Regions from separate parts of the Streptomyces sp. NPDC054842 genome, predicted to be linked through region 2. Evidence: riboswitches for the same ligand, from Rfam matches in the RefSeq annotation. Region 2 holds a riboswitch; each other region holds the start of a gene.
The links. Region 2 has a riboswitch for S-adenosylmethionine ahead of thrC (threonine synthase). Riboswitches for the same ligand answer to the same signal wherever they lie in the genome.
Positions count from the first base shown of each region.

Region 1: linked by a shared signal. The riboswitch ahead of ACWGIS_RS18940 (aminotransferase class V-fold PLP-dependent enzyme) and the one ahead of thrC (threonine synthase) in region 2 are both predicted to bind S-adenosylmethionine.
Region 3: linked by a shared signal. The riboswitch ahead of ACWGIS_RS17925 (glutathione S-transferase C-terminal domain-containing protein) and the one ahead of thrC (threonine synthase) in region 2 are both predicted to bind S-adenosylmethionine.

Region 1 covers NZ_JBSGZN010000022.1:59,207-66,628, reverse strand. The annotation lists gene ACWGIS_RS18955 (hypothetical protein) at 1-32, opposite strand, end outside; gene ACWGIS_RS18950 (rhomboid family intramembrane serine protease) at 187-918, shown strand; gene ACWGIS_RS18945 (Lrp/AsnC family transcriptional regulator) at 915-1,196, shown strand; gene ACWGIS_RS18940 (aminotransferase class V-fold PLP-dependent enzyme) at 1,253-2,614, opposite strand; SAM riboswitch class IV at 2,803-2,919, opposite strand; gene trpD (anthranilate phosphoribosyltransferase) at 3,005-4,069, opposite strand; gene qcrB (cytochrome bc1 complex cytochrome b subunit) at 4,225-5,859, opposite strand; gene qcrA (cytochrome bc1 complex Rieske iron-sulfur subunit) at 5,856-6,920, opposite strand; gene qcrC (cytochrome bc1 complex diheme cytochrome c subunit) at 6,917-7,422, opposite strand, start outside.
Region 2 covers NZ_JBSGZN010000074.1:16,664-24,085, forward strand. The annotation lists gene ACWGIS_RS34625 (MoaD/ThiS family protein) at 76-354, opposite strand; gene thrC (threonine synthase) at 351-1,655, opposite strand; SAM riboswitch class I at 1,673-1,829, opposite strand; gene ACWGIS_RS34635 (glucosyl-3-phosphoglycerate synthase) at 1,998-2,969, shown strand; gene ACWGIS_RS34640 (alpha,alpha-trehalose-phosphate synthase (UDP-forming)) at 3,078-4,481, shown strand; gene otsB (trehalose-phosphatase) at 4,599-5,453, opposite strand; gene ACWGIS_RS34650 (DUF3263 domain-containing protein) at 5,523-5,750, opposite strand; gene ACWGIS_RS34655 (ABC transporter substrate-binding protein) at 5,820-7,085, opposite strand; gene ACWGIS_RS34660 (ROK family protein) at 7,193-7,422, shown strand, end outside.
Region 3 covers NZ_JBSGZN010000020.1:69,065-76,486, reverse strand. The annotation lists gene ACWGIS_RS17950 (hypothetical protein) at 1-213, shown strand, start outside; partial or broken gene ACWGIS_RS17945 (transposase) at 265-420, opposite strand; gene ACWGIS_RS17940 (NtaA/DmoA family FMN-dependent monooxygenase) at 562-1,971, opposite strand; gene ACWGIS_RS17935 (LLM class flavin-dependent oxidoreductase) at 1,990-3,201, opposite strand; gene ACWGIS_RS17930 (putative leader peptide) at 3,277-3,402, opposite strand; SAM riboswitch class IV at 3,582-3,722, shown strand; gene ACWGIS_RS17925 (glutathione S-transferase C-terminal domain-containing protein) at 4,088-5,014, shown strand; gene ACWGIS_RS17920 (nuclear transport factor 2 family protein) at 5,095-5,496, opposite strand; gene ACWGIS_RS17915 (PadR family transcriptional regulator) at 5,581-6,144, shown strand; gene ACWGIS_RS17910 (type 1 glutamine amidotransferase domain-containing protein) at 6,301-6,996, shown strand.

The sequences.
Region 1 (7,422 bases), on a different contig from region 2:
CGGGTCTCGGCGGTCGGCAGGGGAACCGTCATCGTGGCTGTTCGCTTTCCCTCTAGTGTCCGTGATGCGCCAGCTTCCCTGGTGCGTGTGGCTCGTACCCTACGGCCTGGCGGGTCCTCGACGCTCGGCCGTCCATGCGGCGAGGCGGTCTGTGCGCTTCGGTCCGGTTACGTCATGCTCTGTCGCATGATCGGAAAGTGGAGCGCGGTGATCGGCCGGACGGACCGGGGACAGTCCGCGCCGGTGACGTACGGACTGATCGGTGTCTGCTGCCTGATCTTCGTGATCGGCCCGGCGGCGGGACTGAACCCGGTGTACGGCACCGGCGACGAGCTGTTCGCCGCCCAGCAGGCGTACTTCCGCCGCTGGGGCGTGATCCCCGCCGAACTCCTCGACGGGCGGCCGCGCGCCCTGCTCACTCCCGCGACGGCGCTGTTCATCCACGGCAGCTGGCTCCACCTCCTGGGCAACATGCTCTTCCTCTACGTCTTCGGGGCGATGGCGGAGGAGCGCATGGGCCGCGCCGGGTTCGCCCTCTTCTACCTGGGCTGCGGGTACCTGGCCCTGCTCGGCTACGCGATCGCCAACGCCGGGTCCACGCAGACCCTGGTCGGCGCCTCGGGAGCGATCTCCGCGGTCCTCGGAGCGTTCCTGTACCTGTTCCCCGGCGCCCGGGTGACCAGTCTCTTCCCGTTCCTCTTCTTCCTGCCGCTGCGCTTCCCGGCCTGGGTGGTCCTGCCCTTCTGGGCGGTCCTCCAGTGGCTCGCGGCGGGCCGCGACGACCAGGGGCCCGGGGTCGCCTACCTCGCCCACCTGCTGGGCTTCACCGCCGGGTTCCTCTGCGCCTGGGTGCGCTTCGGCCGTGCGACTAGAGTGAAAACCCCAGTGACGGCCCCCGAGGGAGAGAACCAGCCGTGATCACCGCGATCGTGCTCATCAAGACCAGCGTGGACCGGATCCCCGAGATCGCGGAGTCGATCGCGGCCCTCGACAGCGTCAGCGAGGTCTTCTCCGTCACCGGCACCTACGACCTGATCGCCATGGTCCGCGTGCAGGCCCACGACGACCTGGCGGACGTCATCCCGGGCCGGATCAGCAAGATCCCCGGCGTCGAGGGCACCGACACCCACGTCGCGTTCCGCACGTACTCCCAGCACGACCTGGAGGCGGCGTTCGCGATCGGTCTCGACTCCTGACCTGCCGGGACCTCACCGCGTCCGCCGCCTCCGGGCGCTGAGCCGTACCTCCGGCCTCAGACCGCCGGCACGCACCGCCCGTCCTGGGTGCGGTACTGCCACCGAGCGCCGTCCCGCACCAGCTCCTTCACGGCGCGGACGAAGCGCTCCACGTGCTCGTCCGGGGTGCCGGCGCCGAAGCTGACGCGGATCGCGTTCAGGGACTTCTCGCCGGGCGCGGCCTCGGGGGCGCCGCACTCCCCCTGGCTCTGCGGGTCGCTGCCGAGCAGGGTGCGCACCAGCGGGTGGGCGCAGAACAGGCCGTCGCGCACGCCGATGCCGTACTCCGCGGACAGGGCCGCCGCGAAGTGCGAGCTGTTCCAGCCGTCGACGACGAACGAGATGACGCCGACCCGCGGGGCGTCGTCCCCGAACAGCGACAGGACCCGCACCTCGGGCACCTCCGCGAGGCCCGCGCGGACGGTGTCGATCAGGTACCGCTCGCGGGCGACCAGGGTGTCGAAGCCGGCCTCGGTGAGCGCCTTGCAGGCCGACGCGATGGAGTACACGCCGATCACGTTCGGGGAGCCGGCCTCGTGGCGGGCGGCGCTGTCGTGCCACTCGACGTCGACCCCGCCGTCCGCGCGCCGCGACACCTTGCGGCTGGCGCCGCCGCCCGCGAGGTAGGGCTCGGCCTCGGTCAGCCAGTCGGCGCGGCCGGCGAGGACGCCGGAGCCGAAGGGCGCGTACAGCTTGTGCCCGGAGAAGGCGACCCAGTCGACGTCCAGGTCCCGGACCGACACCGGGTGGTGCGGGGCGAGCTGGGCGGCGTCCAGGACGATGCGGGCGCCGTGCGCGTGGGCGGCGGCGGCGAGTTCGCGCACCGGCCACAGCTCACCGGTGACGTTGGAGGCGCCGGTGACGCACACCAGGGCGGGGCCGTACGGGTCGCGGGCGGCCAGCGCGCGCTCCAGGGTGGCGACGGCCTCGCCGGGGGTGCGCGGGGCGTTCAGGTACGTCACGCGGGCGTCGCGCCAGGGCAGCAGCGAGGCGTGGTGCTCGGTCTCGAAGACGAAGACCTGGCAGTCGGCCGGCAGGGCCCCGGCGAGCAGGTTGAGGGAGTCGGTGGTGGAGCGGGTGAAGACGACCTGGTCGCCGGCGCGGCAGTCGAGGAACTCGGCGACGGTCACGCGGGCGCTCTCGAAGAGGTCGGTGGAGAGCTGGGAGAGGTAACCGGCGCCCCGGTGGACGCTGCCGTAGTAGGGGGCGTACGCGGCGACGTCGTCCCAGACGCGCTGGAGGGCCGGGGCGCTGGCGGCGTAGTCCAGCGCGGCGTAGGTGACCTCGCCGCCCGTGACGAGGGGGACGGTGACATCCCTGCCCAGAACGGGCAGCGGGGCACAAACGGAACGGTCGGCGGCAGCGGTGGGGACGGACATGGCGAACTCCTGTGAGTGGCAGGCGAGATCGCTGTGCGGACAGCCCGCGCAGAGGGGCGTCGACGGCACAGGAAGGGAAGAAGGGTGTGCGGAGGCGGGGCTCTACGCCCTACCGCATTCGCTTGCTCACAGAAGGCTCCCTCGAACGACCAGGACCCCTGGCGGTGCTCACTCGGAAGAGTGCGAGGGGTCCGCGCTTGCCGTAGACCTCGCTGCCTACGGCCTGGTCTTCACCCGGGGCACCCCGCCACGGACGGAGGGTTGCCGGACAGCCGGCCGGGGCCTGATGGCTGTCGCTCATGACCTGGTACAGCATCTTGCCAGATGATCGCGGACGCGCAAGGCGCGGTCCAGAATCCGGACCGCGCCTTGCGTGCTGCCGTGTGCCGTTCAGGCGTTGCTGGCCGCGACCCACCGGTCGAGGGTCCGCTTCGCGGCCCCGGAGTCGATGGCCTCGGCGGCCCGATCCATGCCCGCGCGGATCCGGTCCGCGAGGGGCCCGCTCTCCGGCTCCAGGGCGACCAGGGCCGCCGCTGCGTTCAGCAGCACCGCGTCCCGTACGGGCCCGGTCTCGCCGTTCAGCAGCCGCCGGGCGACGTCCGCGTTGTACGAGGCGTCGGCGCCCCGCAGCGCCTCGACCGGGACCAGCTCGATGCCGACGTCACGCGGGTCGAAGCCGTCCTCGTGGACCTTCTCGTCGCGGACGACCCACACCCGGGACGTGGCCGTGGTGGTCAGCTCGTCGAGGCCGTCGTCGCCGCGGAACACCAGCGAGGAGTTGCCGCGTTCGGCGAAGACACCGGCGACGATGGGCGCCATCCGAAGGTCGGCCACCCCGACCGCCTGGGCCTTGACCCGGGCCGGGTTGGTCAGCGGGCCCAGGAAGTTGAAGGTGGTGCGGATGCCCAATTGACCGCGGGCGGCGGCCACATGACGCAGCGCGGGGTGGAACTTCACCGCGAAGCAGAAGGTGATCCCGGCCTCCTCCGCCACCTCCGCGACCCGCTTGGGCGTCAGCTCCAGATTCACGCCCAGCTTCTCCAGGACGTCGGAGGCGCCGGACGCGCTCGACGCGGCCCGGTTGCCGTGCTTGACCACCTTGGCGCCCGTGCCGGCCACGACGATCGCCGACATGGTGGAGATGTTGACGGTCTTCGCGCCGTCGCCGCCCGTGCCGACGATGTCGACGGTCTCCCCGGGCACCTCGATCACGTTGGCGTGCTCGTACATCGCGCGGACCAGGCCGGAGATCTCCTCGACGGTCTCGCCCTTGGCCCGCAGCGCCACCGCGAACCCGGCGATCTGCGCGTCCGTCGCCTCACCGCGCATGATGCGGTCCATCGCCCAGGCCGTCTCGTCCGCGCTCTGGTCGCGCCCGTCCAGCAGGCCGTTCAGCACCTGGGGCCAGGAACGGCCCGCCGCGATGTCGCCTCCAGCGGGGGTCACAGCACTCATATGCCGCTCCTGGGTTCGTAGACGAGGACGAGAGCCCGCGCACGACCGGTGACGGGCAGGGTCCACCCTATCCACGCCCGGGGACGGCAAAGAGCCCCGTCCATGCAATGGACGGGGCTCCAGCCGTGGCGACCGGTCGGGACCGGGGCGGACGATCAGTGGTGGCCGTGGCCGCTCGTGATCTCCTTGTACTCGTCGACCGTGGGCTTGGGGATCTGGCCCTCGTCCCCGTAGTACGCGTTGCTGAGCTTCGCGCGCAGCTTCTGGGTGCCCTTGACCTTGCGCTCGACACCGTTCTCGTCGACCGCGGGGCCGATCTCGGCGGGCTGGTACTGCTCGTGCGCGGTGAGCGTGTGCAGCGCCTCCTGGCTGAGCGGCTCGTGCACCTCGACGAACTCACCGTGCGGCAGGCGCTTGATGATGCCCGACTCGCGGCCGTGCAGCACCTTGTCGCGGTCCCGGCGCTGGAGGCCGAGGCAGATCCGCTTGGTCACGATGAACGCGATCACCGGCGCCACGAAGAACGCGATGCGGACGAACCAGGTGATGGCGTTGATCGACATGTGGAAGTGGGTGGCGAAGAGGTCGTTGCCACCACCGATCAGCATGACGACGTACCAGGTGATCCAGGCGACGCCCACGGCCGTACGGGTCGGCGCGTTGCGCGGGCGGTCCAGGATGTGGTGCTCGCGCTTGTCGCCGGTGACCCAGGACTCGATGAACGGGTAGACCGCGATCACGACGAGCACCAGCGGGAAGATCATCAGCGGGACGAAGACACCCAGGACGAGGGTGTGGCCCCACAGGTTGATCTCCCAGCCCGGCATGGTGCGGATCAGGCCCTCGGAGAAGCCCATGTACCAGTCCGGCTGGGCGCCGGTCGACACCTGGTCCGGCCGGTAGGGGCCGAGCGTCCAGATCGGGTTGATCGAGGCGATGGCCGCGATGATCGCGATGACGCCGAAGACCAGGAAGAAGAAGCCGCCCGCCTTGGCCATGTAGACCGGCAGGAGGGGCATGCCCACGACGTTCTTCTCGGTCTTGCCCGGGCCCGCCCACTGGGTGTGCTTGTGGTAGAAGACCAGGATCAGGTGCGCCACGACCAGGCCGAGCATGATGCCCGGCAGCAGCAGGACGTGGACCGAGTAGAACCGCGCGACGAAGTCGCCGCCCGGGAACTCGCCGCCGAAGAGGAAGAACGACAGGTACGTGCCGACGATCGGCACGGACAGGACCGCGCCCTCCATGAAGCGGACACCGGTGCCGGAGAGCAGGTCGTCCGGGAGCGAGTAGCCGGTGAAACCGGTGAACATGCCCAGGACGAACAGCAGGAAGCCGAACAGCCAGTTGACCTCACGCGGCTTGCGGAACGCGCCCGTGAAGAACACACGCATCATGTGGACGAACATGCCGGCCAGGAAGACCAGCGCCGACCAGTGGTGGATCTGCCGGATGAGCAGACCGCCGCGCACCTCGAACGAGATGTGCATGGTCGAGTTGAACGCCTCCGACATCAGCTGTCCCTGGAGCGGGACGTAGCTGCCGTCGTACACGACCTCGTTCATCGAGGGGTGGAAGAACAGCGTCAGGTACACACCCGTGAGGATGATGATGATGAAGCTGTAGAGGCAGATCTCGCCCAGCATGAAGGACCAGTGGTCCGGGAAGATCTTGCGCATGTTGGACTTGGCGAGGGAGTAGATCCCCAGCCTGCCGTCCGCCCAGTCCGCCACCCGCTCACCGGCGGGCGCCTTCTCGCGCGAACGCGTCTCGTTGTGTGCAGTGCTCATCCGCGCTCCCAGAAAGCAGGACCGACGGGCTCTTCGAAGTCGCCGAGCGCCTGAAGGTAGCCCTCATCGTTCACACCGATGCGCAGCTGCGGCAGCGGGTGACCGGCCGGGCCGAAGATCACTCGGGCACCGTCGGAGAGGTCGAAGGTGGACTGGTGGCACGGGCACAGGACGTGGTGTGTCTGCTGCTCGTACAGGGAGATCGGGCAGCCCACGTGGGTGCAGATCTTCGAGTACGCCACGATGCCCTCGTGCGACCACTCGAGCTCGCGCTTGTCCTTGATGTTGTCCGGCTGGAGCCGGACGATCATCAGGGCCGCCTTGGCGATCTCGGTCTGGAACTCCTCGTCGTGCTCCTCCAGGCCCTCGGGCTTGACGAAGGTGAGCGAACCGACGGCGACGTCCGAGGGACGCAGCGGCTCGTTCGTGTTCATGTTGACGAGCAGCTTGCCCTTGGACCACAGGGTGTGACGCAGCTTGTCCTCGGGCAGCGGCCCCAGGTCGCGCAGCAGGATGACGCCGGACAGCGGCACCAGGGTCAGCGCCCCGAACATGGTGTTGCGGATCAGCTTGCGACGGCCGAGCTCGGACTCCTTGGCACCCTGCCGGAAGTCGGCCATGACCTTGGCGCGCACCTCGGGCGGCGCCTCGATCGGGTGACGGTCGTCGGCGATCTCCACGTCGGACATCAGCGTGCGGGCCCAGTGGACCGCGCCCGCGCCGATGGCGAAGAGCGCGATGCCGAGCGTGGTGCCCAGCGCGAAGTTGAGTGCGCTGATGTGCCCGAGCGGCCAGATGAAGACCGACTTGTCGGCCGGGATCGTCACGAACGAGGCGATGAAGCCGATCGTGGCCAGCATCGACAGCGTGAACAGCATGGCGACCACGCGCTCGGAGCGCTTGGCGGCCTGCTCGTCGATGTCCTGGACGCGGTGCTCGTGGGGCGGCAGCCCGGGGTCCGCGAACGGGTTCTGCTCGTCCGCGATGCCGACCGCAGCGTGGTGCTCGTCGGTGGCCCGCTCAGCAGGCAGGTTCTCTTCTGGAATGTCTTGGCTACTCATGACTTCTTGGCCTTTGCGGTCCGAGCGGCGACCCAGACGGCGACGGCGATGAGCGCGCCGAGTCCGAAGATCCAGCCGAACAGGCCTTCACTGACCGGCCCGAGGCCGCCCAGGTCAAGGCCGCCGGGGCTCTCGGTGTCGTCTCCGTTGACCGCGTGGAGGTACGCGATGATGTCCTTCTTGTTCTTCTCCGACATCGTGGTGTCGGGGAAGGACGGCATGTTCTGCGGGCCGGTCTGCATGGCCTCGTAGATGTGCTTCGGGTCCACGTCTTCCAGGCTCGGCGCGTACTTGCCCTCGGAGAGCGCACCACCCTTGCCGACGAAGTTGTGGCACTGCGCGCAGTTGGTGCGGAAGAGCTCGCCGCCCTTGGCGATGTCCGCACCCTCGGGGCTGTACTGGTTCTTCGTGGGCACCGAGGGACCGGCACCGAGCGAGGCGATGAACGCCGCGAGCTGGTCGATCTCGGCCTGCGAGTAGATGTTCTTCTTCTTGGGGATCT
Region 2 (7,422 bases):
TACCGTGCTCAACCATGCAGAATTGCCCCCTCCGTTTCTCTCACGGAGAGGGCAATCCGGTGAAACGGTGCGTGGTCAGCAGCCGCCGGCCACGGCCGGGATGATTGACACGCCGGCGCCGTCGGGCGTCGCCGTCTCCAGGCCCTGCTCGAACCGCACGTCATCGTCGTTCACGTACACGTTCACGAAGCGGCGCAGCTTGCCCTGGTCGTCCAGGACGCGCGCGGCGATGCCCGTGTGGTTCTTCTCCAGGTCCGTGATGACCTCGGCGAGGGTCGCGCCCTCCGCCGGGACCTCGGCCTTGCCGCCCGTGTAGGTGCGCAGGATCGTGGGGATGCGAACGTTGACGCTCATGATGCGAGGCCAGCCTCTCGGAAGGAGTCCAGGTTCGGGCGGATGGTCGCGGTCAGACCGGTCCCGGCCACCGCGTCGAGGGTCTTGAGGCCGTCACCGGTGTTGAGGACGACCGTGGTCAGCGCCGGGTCCAGGGCGCCGCTCTCGATCAGCTTCTTCGTGACGCCCACGGTCACCCCGCCGGCCGTCTCGGCGAAGATGCCCTCGGTGCGCGCCAGCAGCTTGATCGCGTCGACGATCTGCCCGTCGTCGACATCCTCCACCGCGCCGCCCGTCCGGCGCGCGATGTCGAGGACGTACGGTCCGTCGGCCGGGTTGCCGATGGCGAGCGACTTGGCGATCGTGTCCGGCTTCTGCGGCCGCACGACGTCGTGTCCCGCCTTGTAGGCCACCGACACCGGCGAGCAGCCCTCGGCCTGGGCGCCGAAGATCTTGTACGGCCTGTCCTCGACCAGCCCGAGCCTGATCAGCTCCTGGAGGCCCTTGTCGATCTTCGTGAGCTGCGAGCCGGACGCGATCGGCACGACGAGCTGGTCCGGCAGCCGCCAGCCGAGCTGCTCGCAGATCTCGTACGCGAGGGTCTTCGAGCCCTCCGCGTAGTACGGCCGCAGGTTGACGTTGACGAAGCCCCAGCCCTCACCGGCCGGGTCGCCGATGAGCTCGGAGCAGAAGCGGTTGACGTCGTCGTAGTTGCCCTCGATGCCGACGAGCTCGCCGCCGTAGACCGCGGCCATGACGATCTTGCCCTGCTCCAGGTCGTGCGGGATGAACACGCAGGACCGGAAGCCGGCCCGGGCGGCGGCGGCGCCGACGGCGCCGGCCAGGTTCCCCGTGGAGGAGCAGGAGAGCGTGGTGAAGCCGAAGGCGCGGGCGGCCTCCAGGGCCTGCGCGACGACGCGGTCCTTGAAGGAGTGCGTCGGGTTGCCGGAGTCGTCCTTGACGAACAGCTTGCCGGCCTCGACGCCCAGCTCGCGGGCCAGGTTGTCGGCCTGCACGAGCTTGGTCCAGCCCGGGTTGATGTTCGGCTTGTCGGCGACGTCCGCCGGGACGGGCAGCAGGGGCGCGTAGCGCCAGATGTTCGCGGGGCCCGCCTCGATGCGCTTGCGGAGTTCCTCGGTGTCGTAGGCCGAGAAGTCGTAGGCGATCTCCAGCGGGCCGAAACACTCCTCGCAGGCGAAGACCGGGCCGAGCGGCACGCGGTGTCCGCATTCGCGGCAGGAGAGGGCGGCGGCGGGGCCGAGATCGACGGAGTCCGCGGCGGTGGGGGAGTTCGTGGTGCTTGCAACTGTCTGCGCAGCCATGGAGGCGAGGCCCTTTCTCCTCATCTTCCTCACGGCGCACTTCGCCGTGAGACGGATTTGGCACCTTCCCTAGCCGGGAGCCTCGCGAGCTGACCGATGACGATCAGGACGAGACCGGCTGGAGGGTTGCCGGGGCTTCAACGGGCCGTATCCCTCTGCCCCTCTGGATGAGCGGTGTTCAGTTGTTGATCTGCGCGCGGTTCCCGGATCAGGACATGCGATGGTCATCCGCGTTGTTCAAGACTGTAACCGACGGCCAGGACAGTTGAGATAGTCGTCCGAACCGCGAGATGGATCACACCCCGGGTGGGCGTGTGAGCAGACAGTGAGGAGCCCCGGACCGTGCTGGAAGAAGTCGAGCGCTGGCTGAGCACCCGCTCCTGGTCCGTCACCGATCGCCCGCTGCACAGGCTGATGGCCGCGAAACGGGCGACGGGCTCGACGGTCAGCGTCGTGCTGCCCGCGCTGAACGAGGAAGCGACCGTCGGCGAGATCGTCTCCGTGATCCGCCACGACCTGATGCGGCAGGTCCCGCTCGTCGACGAGATCGTGGTCGTCGACTCGGGGTCGACCGACCGCACCTCGGCGGTCGCCGCCGCGGCGGGCGCCCGGGTGGTGCACCGGGACGCGATCCTGCCGCGCCTGCCGGCCGTCCCCGGCAAGGGCGAGGTCCTGTGGCGGTCACTGCTGGTGACGAGCGGGGACATCGTCTGTTTCGTCGACGCGGACCTGAGGGAGTTCTCGTCGGACTTCGTCACCGGGATCGTGGGCCCGCTGCTCACCGATCCGGACGTCGCCCTCGTCAAGGCCATGTACGACCGGCCGCTGACCGTGTCCGACGGGTCCGCCTCCGGCAGAACCGCCGCGGGCCAGGGCGGACGGGTCACCGAGCTGATGGCGCGCCCGCTGCTGAACATGCACTGGCCGCAGCTCGCGGGCTTCGTGCAGCCGCTGGGCGGCGAGTACGCGGCCCGCCGGTCCCTGCTGGAGCGGCTGCCGTTCCCCGTCGGGTACGGCGTCGAGCTCGGCATGCTGGTCGACGCGCTGCACCTGGTGGGCCTGGACGCGCTCGCGCAGGTCGACGTGGGCGTGCGCAGGCACCGCCACCAGGACGGGCAGGCGCTCGGCCGGATGGCCGCCGCGATCTACCGCACCGCGCAGCTCCGGCTGGCCCGCGGCCATCTGATACGCCCGGCGCTCACCCAGTTCGAGCGGGGCGACGACGGCTTCGAGCCGCGCACCTACTCCGTGGACACGGAGGAGCGCCCCCCGATGGTGGAGATCTCCGAGTACCGCTCACGCAGAGTCGCGTGAGACGGCCCGGAGAGTGACGGACCGTGACGGGCTCCGGCGGTCGTATACGGCCGGTACCCGTCGAGTCCGTACGTTTGAGCGGTTCCGACCCGGGCTAAGTTGAGGCTTATGGCTTCCACGCACGGTGACCACCAGATCCTTGTCGCATCCAACCGCGGTCCGGTCTCCTACGAGGTCCGCGAGGACGGCTCGCTCCACGCCCGGCGCGGCGGGGGCGGACTCGTCTCGGGGCTCTCGGCCATCGGACCGGACGCGGGCGCCCTGTGGGTGTGCGCGGCCCTCGGCGACGGGGACCGCGAGGCGGTGCGGCGCGGGGTCGGCGAGGACGGCGTGCGGATGCTCGACATCGACGCCGAGGTGCACGCGGACGCGTACAACGGCATCGCGAACTCGGTGCTCTGGTTCGTCCACCACATGCTGTACCAGACGCCCCTGGAGCCGGTCTTCGACGCGGAGTTCCGGCGCCAGTGGGCCTCGTACGAGGCGTACAACCGCGCCTTCGCCGAGGCGCTGGCGGAGTCCGCGGCCACCGGTGCCTCGGTCCTGGTGCAGGACTACCACCTGACGCTGGTGCCGGGGATGCTCCGGGAGCTGCGGCCCGACCTGCGCATCGGGCACTTCTCGCACACCCCGTGGGCGCCCGTCGACTACTTCCGGATGCTGCCCGACGACATCGCGGACCAGGTGCTGCGCGGGATGCTGGGCGCGGACCGGCTGGGCTTCCTGACCCGGCGCTGGGCGGACGCGTTCACCGCGTGCTGCGCGGAGCTGGCCGGCGGGACCGGCGACACCCGGATCGGCGTGCACGGTCTGGGCGCGGACGCGGACTTCCTGCGGGCGCGCTCGCACGAGGCGGACGTGGACGACCGGATGGCGGCGCTGCGGGAGCAGATCGGCACGTCTCCCGAGGGGACGCCGCGCCGGACGGTCGTGCGGGTCGACCGCACCGAGCTGTCGAAGAACATCGTGCGCGGACTGCTGGCGTACGAGCGGCTGCTCGCGGACCGGCCGGAGTGGCACGAGCGCGTGGTGCACGTCGCCTTCGCCTACCCGTCCCGGCAGGACCTGGCCGTCTACCGGGAGTACACGGCCGAGGTGCAGCGGGTCGCGGAAGCGATCAACGCCCGGTTCGGGACGCCCGGCTGGACGCCGGTGGTGCTGCACGTCAAGGACGACTTCGCCCGGTCCCTCGCGGCGTACCGGCTGGCGGACGTGGCGCTGGTCAACCCGATCCGGGACGGCATGAACCTGGTCGCCAAGGAGGTGCCCGTCGTCTCGGACGAGGGGTGCGTCCTGGTGCTCTCCCGGGAGGCGGGGGCGCACGAGGAGCTGGGCGAGGACGCCGTCACGGTGAACCCGTACGACGTGGTGGGCACCGCACGCGCGCTGCACGAGGCGCTGACGCTGCCGGCGGACGAGCGCGCCACCCGCGCCAAGCGGCTGGCCGCGGCGGCGACCGCGCTCCCGCCCGCCCAGTGGTTCCTGGACCAGCTGAACGCCCTGCGGGCCTGAGCCCGTCCCGCGCCGGGCGCCGGGCAGGGGTAACCCCGGCCAGGCGCCGGGGAGGGGACCCACCGGCACCGGACGCGGCCGGGCACGGGGTGTCCGTGCCGGCCGGGCCGGGGCGGGTCAGACGATCCGGGCCGCCAGGGCGGTGAGGAGGGCGACGACCCCGGGCGGTCCCTCGACCACCAGGTCGGCGCGCTCGGCGAGTTCGGCGACCTCGGCGCTGCCGCTGCACACCAGCAGGCCCGGTACGCCGTCGGAGCGGAGCTTGTCGACGGCGGCGAAGGCGGGCAGGTCGCCCAGGTCGTCCCCGGCGTAGAGGACGGCCTCGGCGCCGGTCTCGCGCACGTACTCGGTGAGGGCGACGCCCTTGTCCACGCCCGGCGGCCGCAGCTCCAGGACCATCCGGCCGGGCTCGACGATCAGGCCGTGCCGGGCGGCCAGCTCGGTGAGCGGGCCGCGCAGGGTCTCGAAGGCGGCCTGCGGGTCCGCCGCGCGGCGCGTGTGCACGGCGACGGCGCGGCCCTTCTCCTCGATCCAGGTGCCCTGCCAGGCCCCGATCTCGTCCAGGAACCCGGGCAGTTCCGCGCGGACCGCGGCCACCCCGGGGTGCGGGGCGGGCGCGTTGACCGTGCCGCTCACCGCGTCCCAGCGCTCGGCGCCGTAGTGCCCGAGGACCACCAGGTGCTCCAGGCCGGGGACGCCCGCGAAGCCGCCGTGGCGGACCGCGACGCCCGCCGGGCGGCCGGTGACGACGGCCACGGACGCCACCTTGGGCGCGAGGGCCGCCAGGGCCGCAACCGCGCCGGGGTGCGCCCTGGCCTGTTCGGGGTCGGCGACGATCGGGGCGAGCGTCCCGTCGAAGTCGAGAGCGATCACGGCCCGGCCGGGCCGTCCCAGAATGGCGTCGAGTCCCTCGCGCCCGGCCGTGGTCACCGGCGTCGGCAAGGAGTCCGTGGAGTCCGCGTTGCTGCCCATACGACGACCCTATCCGCGAGGGGCCGTACGCACGCATGTCTCATCGGACCGGGTGCGGGCCCGCCGGTCTCAGCGCTCCGCGCGGCGGGCCTCGCGGACCCGGCGCAGGCGGTTGACGGTCACCGGGTCGTGCGCGAGCGCCCTCGGGTCGTCGAGCAGGGCGTTGAGCAGCTGGTAGTACCTGACCGGCACGAGACCCAGCTCCTCGCGTATCGCCCGCTCCTTGGCGCCCGGCCCGGGCCAGTTCCGGCGCGCCGTGGCGAGGACGGCCCGCTCCCGTGGGGTGAGGTCTTCCATGCCGGCCACCGTAGTACCCGGCACCGACACCGCCGCCGGGACGGGCGGGGGTGCCGGAGCCCGGGTGTCCTACTCCGCGCTCTCGGCGATGGTCGCCTTGCGCTGGAGTTCGCCGAGGACGGCCGAGGGACTGCCGCCGGGGCCCAGGGCCTTGCCGATCTCCTGCTTGACGGAGGCGGCGACCCCGGCCCAGCTCGTCCGGCCGACCGGGTAGAGCTCGGCGGCGGGCAGCTGCTCCAGGAACGGCGCGAGATCGCGGTCGTCCTCGTCGGCGGCCATGGCGTCGGACGCGGAGGTGGTCACCGGCAGCAGGTCGTACTGGTGGGAGAAGGCGAGCACGTTCTCGGTGCTGTAGACGTAGTCGAGGAAGTCACCGATCTGGTCGCGGTGGCCGTTCTGCTTGAAGGCCATCATCCAGTCGGCGACGCCCATGGTGGCGCGGCTCCTGCCGTCGACGCCCGGCATCGGCACCATGCCGAACTTCACGCCCTTGGCGGCGGCCGCCCGCATCAGCGTGGGGTGGCCGTTGAGCATGCCGACGTCGCCGCGGGCGAAGGCGGCGAAGGCGTCGGCGCGGTTCAGCTTCGCGGGCGGGGTCGGCCCGGTGAGGCCCTTGTCGACCAGCTCGTCCTTGAGCCAGTCGAAGGTGCTGATGTTCTCCGGGGAGTCGATCTGGTAGGTGCCGACGTCCTGCGTGTAGCCGCCGCCCCCGCTCAGCAGCCACTGCATGGTCTCCGCCTGCGCCTCCTCGGGGCCCAGCGGCAGCGCGTAGGGGACCTTGACGCCCTTGGACTTGAGCACCGCGGCGTCGGCGGCGAGCTGGTCCCAGGTCTTCGGCGGGGTGAGGCCGGCCGAGGAGAACAGCTTCTTGTTGTAGAAGAGCAGCCGCGTGGAGGCGGCGAAGGGCATGCCGTACTGGACCTGCCGCGTCTCGCCCGCGCTGCTGAGCTGGCGGACGAAGTCGGCCTGGGTGGGTATGGAGAGCAGCTCGTCGGCCTCGTACAGCCGGTCCCTGGCCGCGTAGTCGGCGTACGCGCCGATCTGGGCGAGGTCGGGCGCCTTGCCGGCGTCGACCATCTCCCTGACCTTGCGGTCCACGTCGTTCCACGAGTAGACGCTGACCTCGACCTTGATGTCCGGGTGCTTCGCCTCGAACTTCCCGACCAGCCGGTCCCAGTACTTCTTGGAGCTGTCGGCCGCGGAGGTGCCGTAGTCGGCGGCCACCAGCCGCAGCGTCACGTCCTGCGAGCCGGCCGAGCCACCGCAGCCCGCGAGCGCCGCCGTCATGCCCAGCGCGGACACCCCCGCGATCAGTCCTGTCCTACGCCGCTGCACCGCTCGTCCCCACCAAGTTGTCTAGTCCTGTCCAAACTGCGGATACAAGGTCTACACCACGTGAGTGGACTAGACCTCTTGAGGGGTAAGGGGCGACACTGTCCCCCGTGAGACATGTCATCGCCCTCGACGTGGGCGGCACCGGGATGAAGGCCGCCCTCGTGGGGGCCGGTGGCGAGCTGCTCCACGAGGCCCGCAGGGCGACCGGCCGCGAGCGCGGCAGCGACGCCGTCGTCGAGACGATCCTCGACTTCGCGGCCGAGCTGCGGGCCCACGGCGAGCGGGAGTTCGGCGAGAGCGCCGCGGCCGCCGGGGTCGCCGTCCCCGGCATCGTCGA
Region 3 (7,422 bases), on a different contig from region 2:
TGGAGCGGCGGAGACCTGAAGGTGACCATGGTGGTGTCCGCCGTCGAAACGACTGAGGGGCTGTTCGAGAACTGGACGCGCGGGAGAGCACTCGACCCGGTGTCACCGCTGCCCTCCCAGATCGCCCTCGTCCGCCAGGGATGGATAGGACCAATGACGTTCTCACCTCGGGGCGTCAACCGGACTGGCCTTGGCGGGCGGCCACTGACCTAGGCTCCGGCCTTGGTCCGGGTCGTGTCCACATGAGAATTGCAGCGAGGTGCAGTGCGGCCTGGTAGGCCAGCCGGTGCGGTACTTCCACGCGATGACCTCCAAGGTCCGACGATGGTCGGCCCATCGCCGACCACGGACCGGATCAGCCGGCATCAACGGCTCGATCCGATCCCACATCGCATCAGTGATCATGAACCGGACGGACACATCCGATCAACCGACGAGCAGATCAAGGAGACACGCTCCAGGGCCCGTCGTTCGCATCGGGTCGGCCGGCCGACGACATGTCGGTCACGGCCGGCCGACCCGGTCCGGACGAGGGACCCCGGAGCGGCGGCCTTCTCCGTGTCAGGACGCCACGCGGTGCGCCTCCGTGTCGGCGCGCCGGGCGGTGGGCTCGGCCAGGCCGAGGTGGTCGCGCAGGGTCGTGCCCGTGTAGTCGTGCCGGAAGACGCCGCGTTCCTGGAGGAGGGGCACGACGCGGTCGGCGAAGGGGTCGAGACCGCCGGGCGTGAGGTGCGGGACGAGGATGAATCCGTCGGCGGCGTCCGCCTGGACCAGGGAGTCGATGGACGCGGCGACCGTGGCCGGGGAGCCGATGAAGGTCTGCCGGTTGCCGGTCTCGATGACGAGGTCGCGAATGGACCACTTGTTGGCGGCGGCGAGCTCCCGCCACTCCCTGGCGGTGGCGAGGGGGTCGCGGTACATCCGGACCTGGGCGCGGCCCCGGGCGACGGTGTGCTCGCCGGGGTCGGGGTCGATGTCGGGCAGCGGGCCGTCGGGGTCGTAGCCGGACAGGTCGCGGTTCCAGACGAACTCCAGGTGCTTGATCGCGGTCGCTCCGCTGACCTGGAGGCGGCGCACCTCGTGGGCGGTCTCCTCCGCCTCGGCGTCCGTGTCGCCGAGGACGAAGGTCGCGGCGGGCAGGATCAGCAGCTGGTCGTGGGTGCGGCCGTGGCGGGCCAGCCGTCCCTTGACGTCGCTGTAGAACGCGCGGCCCGCCTGGAGGGTGCCGTGCCGGCTGAAGATGGCGTCCGCGTCGGCGGCGGCGAACTCGCGCCCCTCCTCGGAGTCGCCGGCCTGGAAGATCACGGGGCGCCCCTGCGGACTGCGCGGGACGTTGAACTGCCCCTGGATGTCGAAGTGCTGCCCCCGGTGCACGAAGGCGCCGGCCCGCGCGTCCCGCAGGAAGGTGCCGCTCTCCCGGTCGGCGGCGATCTCGTCCCCGTGCCAGGAGTCGAAGAGTTCGTGGGCGGTGGCGAGGAACTCCCTGGCCCTGGAGTACCGCTCCTCCTGCGGGAGGAAGCCGCCGCGGCGGAAGTTCTCGCCGGTGAAGGCGTCCCAGGAGGTGACGACGTTCCAGGCGGCCCGCCCGTCGGAGAGGTGGTCGAGGCTCGCGAACTGCCGGGCCACTTCGTAGGGTTCGTTGAAGGTGGAGTTGATGGTGCCGGTCAGGCCGAGGCGGTCGGTGACGGCGGCGAGGGCCGACAGGACGGTGAAGGTGTCGGGGCGGCCCACCACGTCCAGGTCGTAGATGCGGCCGCCCTGTTCGCGCAGCCGCAGTCCCTCGGCGAGGAACAGGAAGTCGAACTTGGCGCGTTCGGCGGTCCGGGCGAAGTGCGCGAACGAGGCGAACTCGATGTGGCTCCCCGCGTCGGGGTCGCTCCACACGGTCGTGTTGTTGACGCCGGGGAAGTGGGCAGCGAGGTGGATCTGCTTCAGCGGCTTGTCGGACGAGGTGGTCGACGGCTTGCTCATGGCTGGAAGTCCTCGGGCTCAGGCGGTGGCGTAGCGGTTCGCGGGGCGGGCGAGGCCGAGCAGGCCGCGCAGGGTGTCGCTCTCGTACGCGTGCCGGAACACCCCGCGGCGCTGGAGTTCGGGCACCAGGCCCCGGGTGATCGCCGGCAGGTCGTGGCCGGCGACGGCGGGGCGCAGCCGGAAGCCGGACAGGCCGGCCTCCGTCAACTCCTCCAGCCGGTCGGCCAGTTGAGCGGGTGTCCCGGTGAAGACGGGGGCGTCGCCGGTGTACGGGTGTCCCGCGAGGTCGTCCAGGCGGTCCCGGCGGGCGGTCGCCGCGGCCGGGTCGTCGTCGAGGAAGACCAGGAGGTCGCCGAAGAGGTGGAGCGGCTCCTCGGCGCGTCCGGCGGCGACCCGGGCGGTGCGGGCGGCGGTGACGAGCTCGCGGGCCCGGCCGGCGTCGTGCGGGGCGAGGAACCCGAGGTCGGCGGACGTGGCGAGCAGGTGGAAGGGGGCGCCCGAGGGGGTCTGGTGGGCCAGGACGCCGACGAGTGGTTGGCCCTGCGGCGGCCGGGGGGTGATCGAGGGCCCCTTGACGCTGAAGTGCCTGCTCTCGAAGTCGATGTAGTGCAGCTTGTCGCGGTCGATGAAGCGGCCGGTGGCGGTGTCGCGGATCTCCGCGTCGTCCTCCCAGCTGTCCCAGAGCCGGCGCACCGCCTCGATGTGGTCGGCGGCCTCCTCGAAGAGCCCGGCGGCCGATTCCCGTGCGGCGGGGTCCTCGTGGCCGTCGGCGGGCGGTGCGGGGATCGTACGGCGGCCGAAGTGGGCCGCCTCGTCCGGCCGGGCCGACACCTGGACGCGCAGGCCCGCGCGGCCGTTGCTGACGTAGTCCAGGGTGGCGATGGCCTTGGAGACGTGGAACGGCTCGGTGTGCGTGGCGACCACGGACGGGACCAGTCCGATGTGCCGGGTGAGCGGGGCGACGCGGGCGGCGACGAGCACCGCGTCGAGCCGGCCGCGCACCTGGTCGGTGCGTCCGTCGGGACCGTTCGGGAGGGAGGACTGGGGTCCGAGGGAGTCCTCGATGGTGACGAGGTCGAGCAGGCCGTGTTCGGCCTCGGTGACGAGATCGGCCCAGTAGCGCGCGGTGAACAGGTCGTGGGGGCGGGCCACGGGCTCGCGCCACGCGGCCGGGTGCCAGCCGGCGCCGTCGAGCGCGACGGCGAGGTGCAGCGGGGAGTTCGGGGACACGGAGGGGTGCCTTCCTGGTCGACCATGGGAGATCGCCGGCCCTCGTCGGGTGGGGCCGGCGGCGCGGGTGCATGGTCAGGGACGACAGAGCGCGGCGGCCACGCGCAGCAGGTCGATGTGCGGCCGGGAGTAGAGGCGGACGCAGCCGCGCGGGGAGAACGTCACCACGGGACGGCGGAGCGCGGACGACGCGACGCGCATCGCTCCCACCTCCGCCTCCGCACTCGGTGCCCTCCAGGGCGCCAACCACCTGGCCGCGCCCTTTGTTCCGCCGAACTGTACGCCGGGCCGCGGGAGTCGGGGGCTCCGCCGACCACGTCGTGAGACGCCGCGGACGCCTTCTTGACGCTCCCCCGGGGCGCGGCGAGACTGACGAGGACGGTCACGATTGTCAGCGCCCCGCGAGTGTCCGCACTCGTACGGTCATCGGCCCCGGCCCGCTGGCAGGCAACCCTTCCACCGCGACGGGGTGCCCCGGGTGACGACCGGGTTCCGCCGGTGCGGCGGGACAAGCGTGGTCTCGCGTTGCGCGAGCCCCGAGCGTGGACCGGTGGGAATGCCCAGGAACGACCTGACGAGGCGCCTGCACATCGATCTGCTGCGTGTCTCCAGCGCGTACTAGGGACCGTCCGGACCTCCCCGCCCTCGCCCGCGAGGCACCTTCGCGCATCGGGTCCGCCGTCCCGGCGTGCCCGGCGACGAGCCGGCACCGCACGTGAGCGGGGCCGCCCCGGTGCGGCGAGCGTGCGTGTCCGACGTCGCGAGGCGGACGGGAGAGGCCGGACAGGCCCTGGTTCCGGCGATCCGGACCGGTACGCAAGAGCGGTCACTCCGTTTCGTCACGGCGCCCACGAGGCAGCCGGGACTTCCTCAACCATGGAGAGTCATGCCCGAGACCCTGTCGCACGCCGCCGGCACGAGCACCCCCCGCACCGGCACGCCCGAGCCCGGACCCGCCGACCGGACCGGATCCGGCGCCTGTTCCCGCGGCTCGGGCGCGCCCGGCACCCCGTGCTCCGCGGAGGCCGCCGACGCGGGCGCCCCGGCACGGTGTGCGTCGTCCTTCCGCGCGACCGCGCCGCTCGACGGACTGCCCCGCCCCCGCGGCGCCGGTTCGGCCGGCGCTCAGCAGCGCGTCCACAGCCGGATCGGCGACGGTCTCGCCGGCGGTTTCTACCCGGCCCCGCACCGCTATCAGCTGTACCTGTCCCCGGACTGTCCGCGCTCGCTGCGCGTCGCGGTCACGGTCCACCTGCTGGGCCTCGGGGACTTCGTCGCCACCCTTTCCGCCGAGCCCGGCGGCCCGGACAGGACCGACGCCCTGCGCGGGGCCTACGAGGCCACCTGGCACCACTACGACGGCCCGCTCGCCGTGCCCGCGCTGTGCGACCGGTGGACCGGACGGGTCGTCAGCAACCACACGCCGGACATCCTGCGCGACCTGGCCCGGCTGGCGGACCGCACCGGAGGGGAAGCCCCCGCGCTGCGTCCGCGGGCCCTCGCGGCGGACATCGACGCCCTGCGGGAACTCCTCGACGCGGACGTCACCCCGGCCGCGCAGCCGGGGCGGCGGTCGGCCGCGCTGGCCCTGCTCGACGGGCGGCTCGCCTCGGCGCCGTACGCCTTGGGCCACGAGCTGAGCGCCGCTGACGTGGACCTCTGGGTGGCTCTCGTCCATCTCGACAGCCCCGGCGCCCTCGGCCCGTACGAGCACCTCCGGGGTTATGTGCGGCGGCTCGGAGCCCATCCGGCATTCCGCGGGAAGACGGGCCGGAGCGACGGGACGGGCGTCCCACCACTCCGGCGACGGTAGTCCCGGCCGGCGGAGGCGCCGCCTCCGCCGGCCGTCAGCCCTCCGCCACCCGTTCGTTCCTCCGCCGCGTCCGCCGCCCGTCAGCCCTCAGCGGCCTCCATCGCCTCCCGGGAGATCCGGTCGAACTGCGCGGCCATCGCCTCCTGGAGCGCCTGGGCGGCCGACAGCGGGCGGACCATCACCGTGAAGTCGTCGATCCTGCCGTCCTCGTCGAGGTGCAGGAAGTCGCAGCCCTCGATCTCCTTGTCGCCCACCTTCGCCCGGAAGATCAGCGCGTGGTCGGCGCCGTCGGCGTCCCCGATCTCGCGGACGTAGCGGAAGTCCGTGAAGACGCGCGTGACGCCCCGGACGATGGCCGCGGTGATCGCCCTGCCGGTGTACGGCTTGAAGACGACCGGGCTGGTGAACACCACGTTCTCGGCCAGCAGTGCCTCGATCGCGGCGTGGTCGCCGGCCTCCACCGCCTTGCGGAAGGGATGCATCGCGCCCACCTCTCATAGTCAACTAATTGATTAGGTGTGGAAGAGATTACTCGCGTCGGCGGCCGGCAATCTAGCCTTACGGGCATGGCATTGCGCAACGCGGTCCTGGCCGCGCTTCTGGACGGCGAGGCGTCGGGGTACGACCTGGCCAAGGGGTTCGACGCGGCGATCGCCAACTTCTGGATGGCGACGCCCCAGCAGCTGTACCGGGAACTCGACCGCATGGCCTCCGATGGGCTCATCGAGGCGCGGCTCGTGCGCCAGGAGCGCCGGCCGGACAAGCGGATGTTCTCGCTGACGGAGGCCGGGCGCCGCGCGCTGCGCGAGTTCACCGGCGCCCCGCCCCGGCCCACGGCCATCCGGGACGAGCTGCTGGTCAAGGTGCACGCGGTGGACGAGGGCGACCCGGACGCCGTACGCGCGTCGATCACCGAGCGGCTGGAGGGGGCCCGCGCGAAGCTGGCCCGCTACGACCGGCTGCGCGCCCGCCTCCTCGACGGGCGGACCGAGGACGCGTACCTGGCCGAGGCGGAACGGGTCGGGCCGTACCTGACGCTGATGCGGGGCCGTTCGTTCGAGCGGGAGAACATCGCCTGGGCGGAGCGGGCGCTGCGCGTCCTGGAGCAACGGGCCGCCGTGCGCGGGTAGTTCCGGGAGCCGGCCCACGACCGTCCTCCGACGGCGGCGGCCGGCCGTGTCCGTCGGGGCGGCAGGCGGGTATTCCCCTCCACCCATTGGATGTCCTATGGGCGTGAGTGGCGTGCCTATTGGTCACCTATGGGGCGGTCGGCCTACCTTCGCGGTATGTCGAAGATTCTTTTTGTGATGACCGGCGCCGACCACTGGACCCTCGCGGACGGCAGCAAGCACCCGACCGGCTACTGGGCCGAGGAAGCGGTCGCCCCGTACGAGGCGTTCACGGCCGCGGGCCACGAGATCGTGGTCGCCACGCCCGGCGGGGTCGTCCCGACCGTGGACCGGGCGAGCCTCGCTCCCGAGGCCAACGGCGGACAGGGGAACGCCGACCGGATCGCCGGGGTCCTGGACGCGATGGACGAGCTCCGCAAGCCGGTCCGCCTGGAGGACGTGCGCCTCGACGACTACGCGGCCGTGTTCTACCCCGGCGGGCACGGCCCGATGGAGGACCTCGCGGTCGACGCGGTCTCCGGGCGGCTGCTGACCGACGCGCTGACGTCGGGCAAGCCGCTCGGCGTGGTCTGCCACGCCCCCGCCGCGCTGCTGGCCGCGCAGGGCGAGGACGGCCGCAACGCCTTCGCCGGATACCGCCTGACCGGCTTCACCAACGCGGAGGAGACGCAGGCCGGACTCGCCGACAAGGCGAAGTGGCTGCTCCAGGACCGTCTCGTCGAGGCGGGCGCGGACTTCCAGGAGAGCGAGCCGTGGGCGCCGCACGTGGTGGTCGACCGCAATCTGGTCACCGGCCAGAACCCGTCCTCCTCCGCCCCGCTGGCCGCGGAACTGCTGAAGAAGCTCGGCTGAGAAGCCCCTCCGCCCCCTGAACCGGGCCGGGATCCCGCCGCCCTCACGGGCGCCCGGGTCCCGGCCCGCCGCGCTGCCCGGGCGGGTCCTGGCCGAACCGAACCGAAGCGGGGCCGACAAGCTGACCGCCGCGGGCCATGGACGGCTTGGCCCCGCTGCCCGGGACGCCCGCGAACCCCTACGGCCGGTTCGTCCTGATCGTGCCGACGCCGGGCGGGCACCCGGACCCTCCGGGCCCCGGTACCTCATCACCGAACCCGGCCCGGCTACCGCCTCACCCCCGACATCCGGCCTGACTCCCCGCACGCGCTCCGGTCACCGAGGGCTACCTGTCCGCTCGATGCAGCCGTACGAGCACCCGGCCGATGCGTCCGGATCGCCGCCGCACGTGACCACCGCCTCCCGAGCGCCGATACTGCAAGAGGC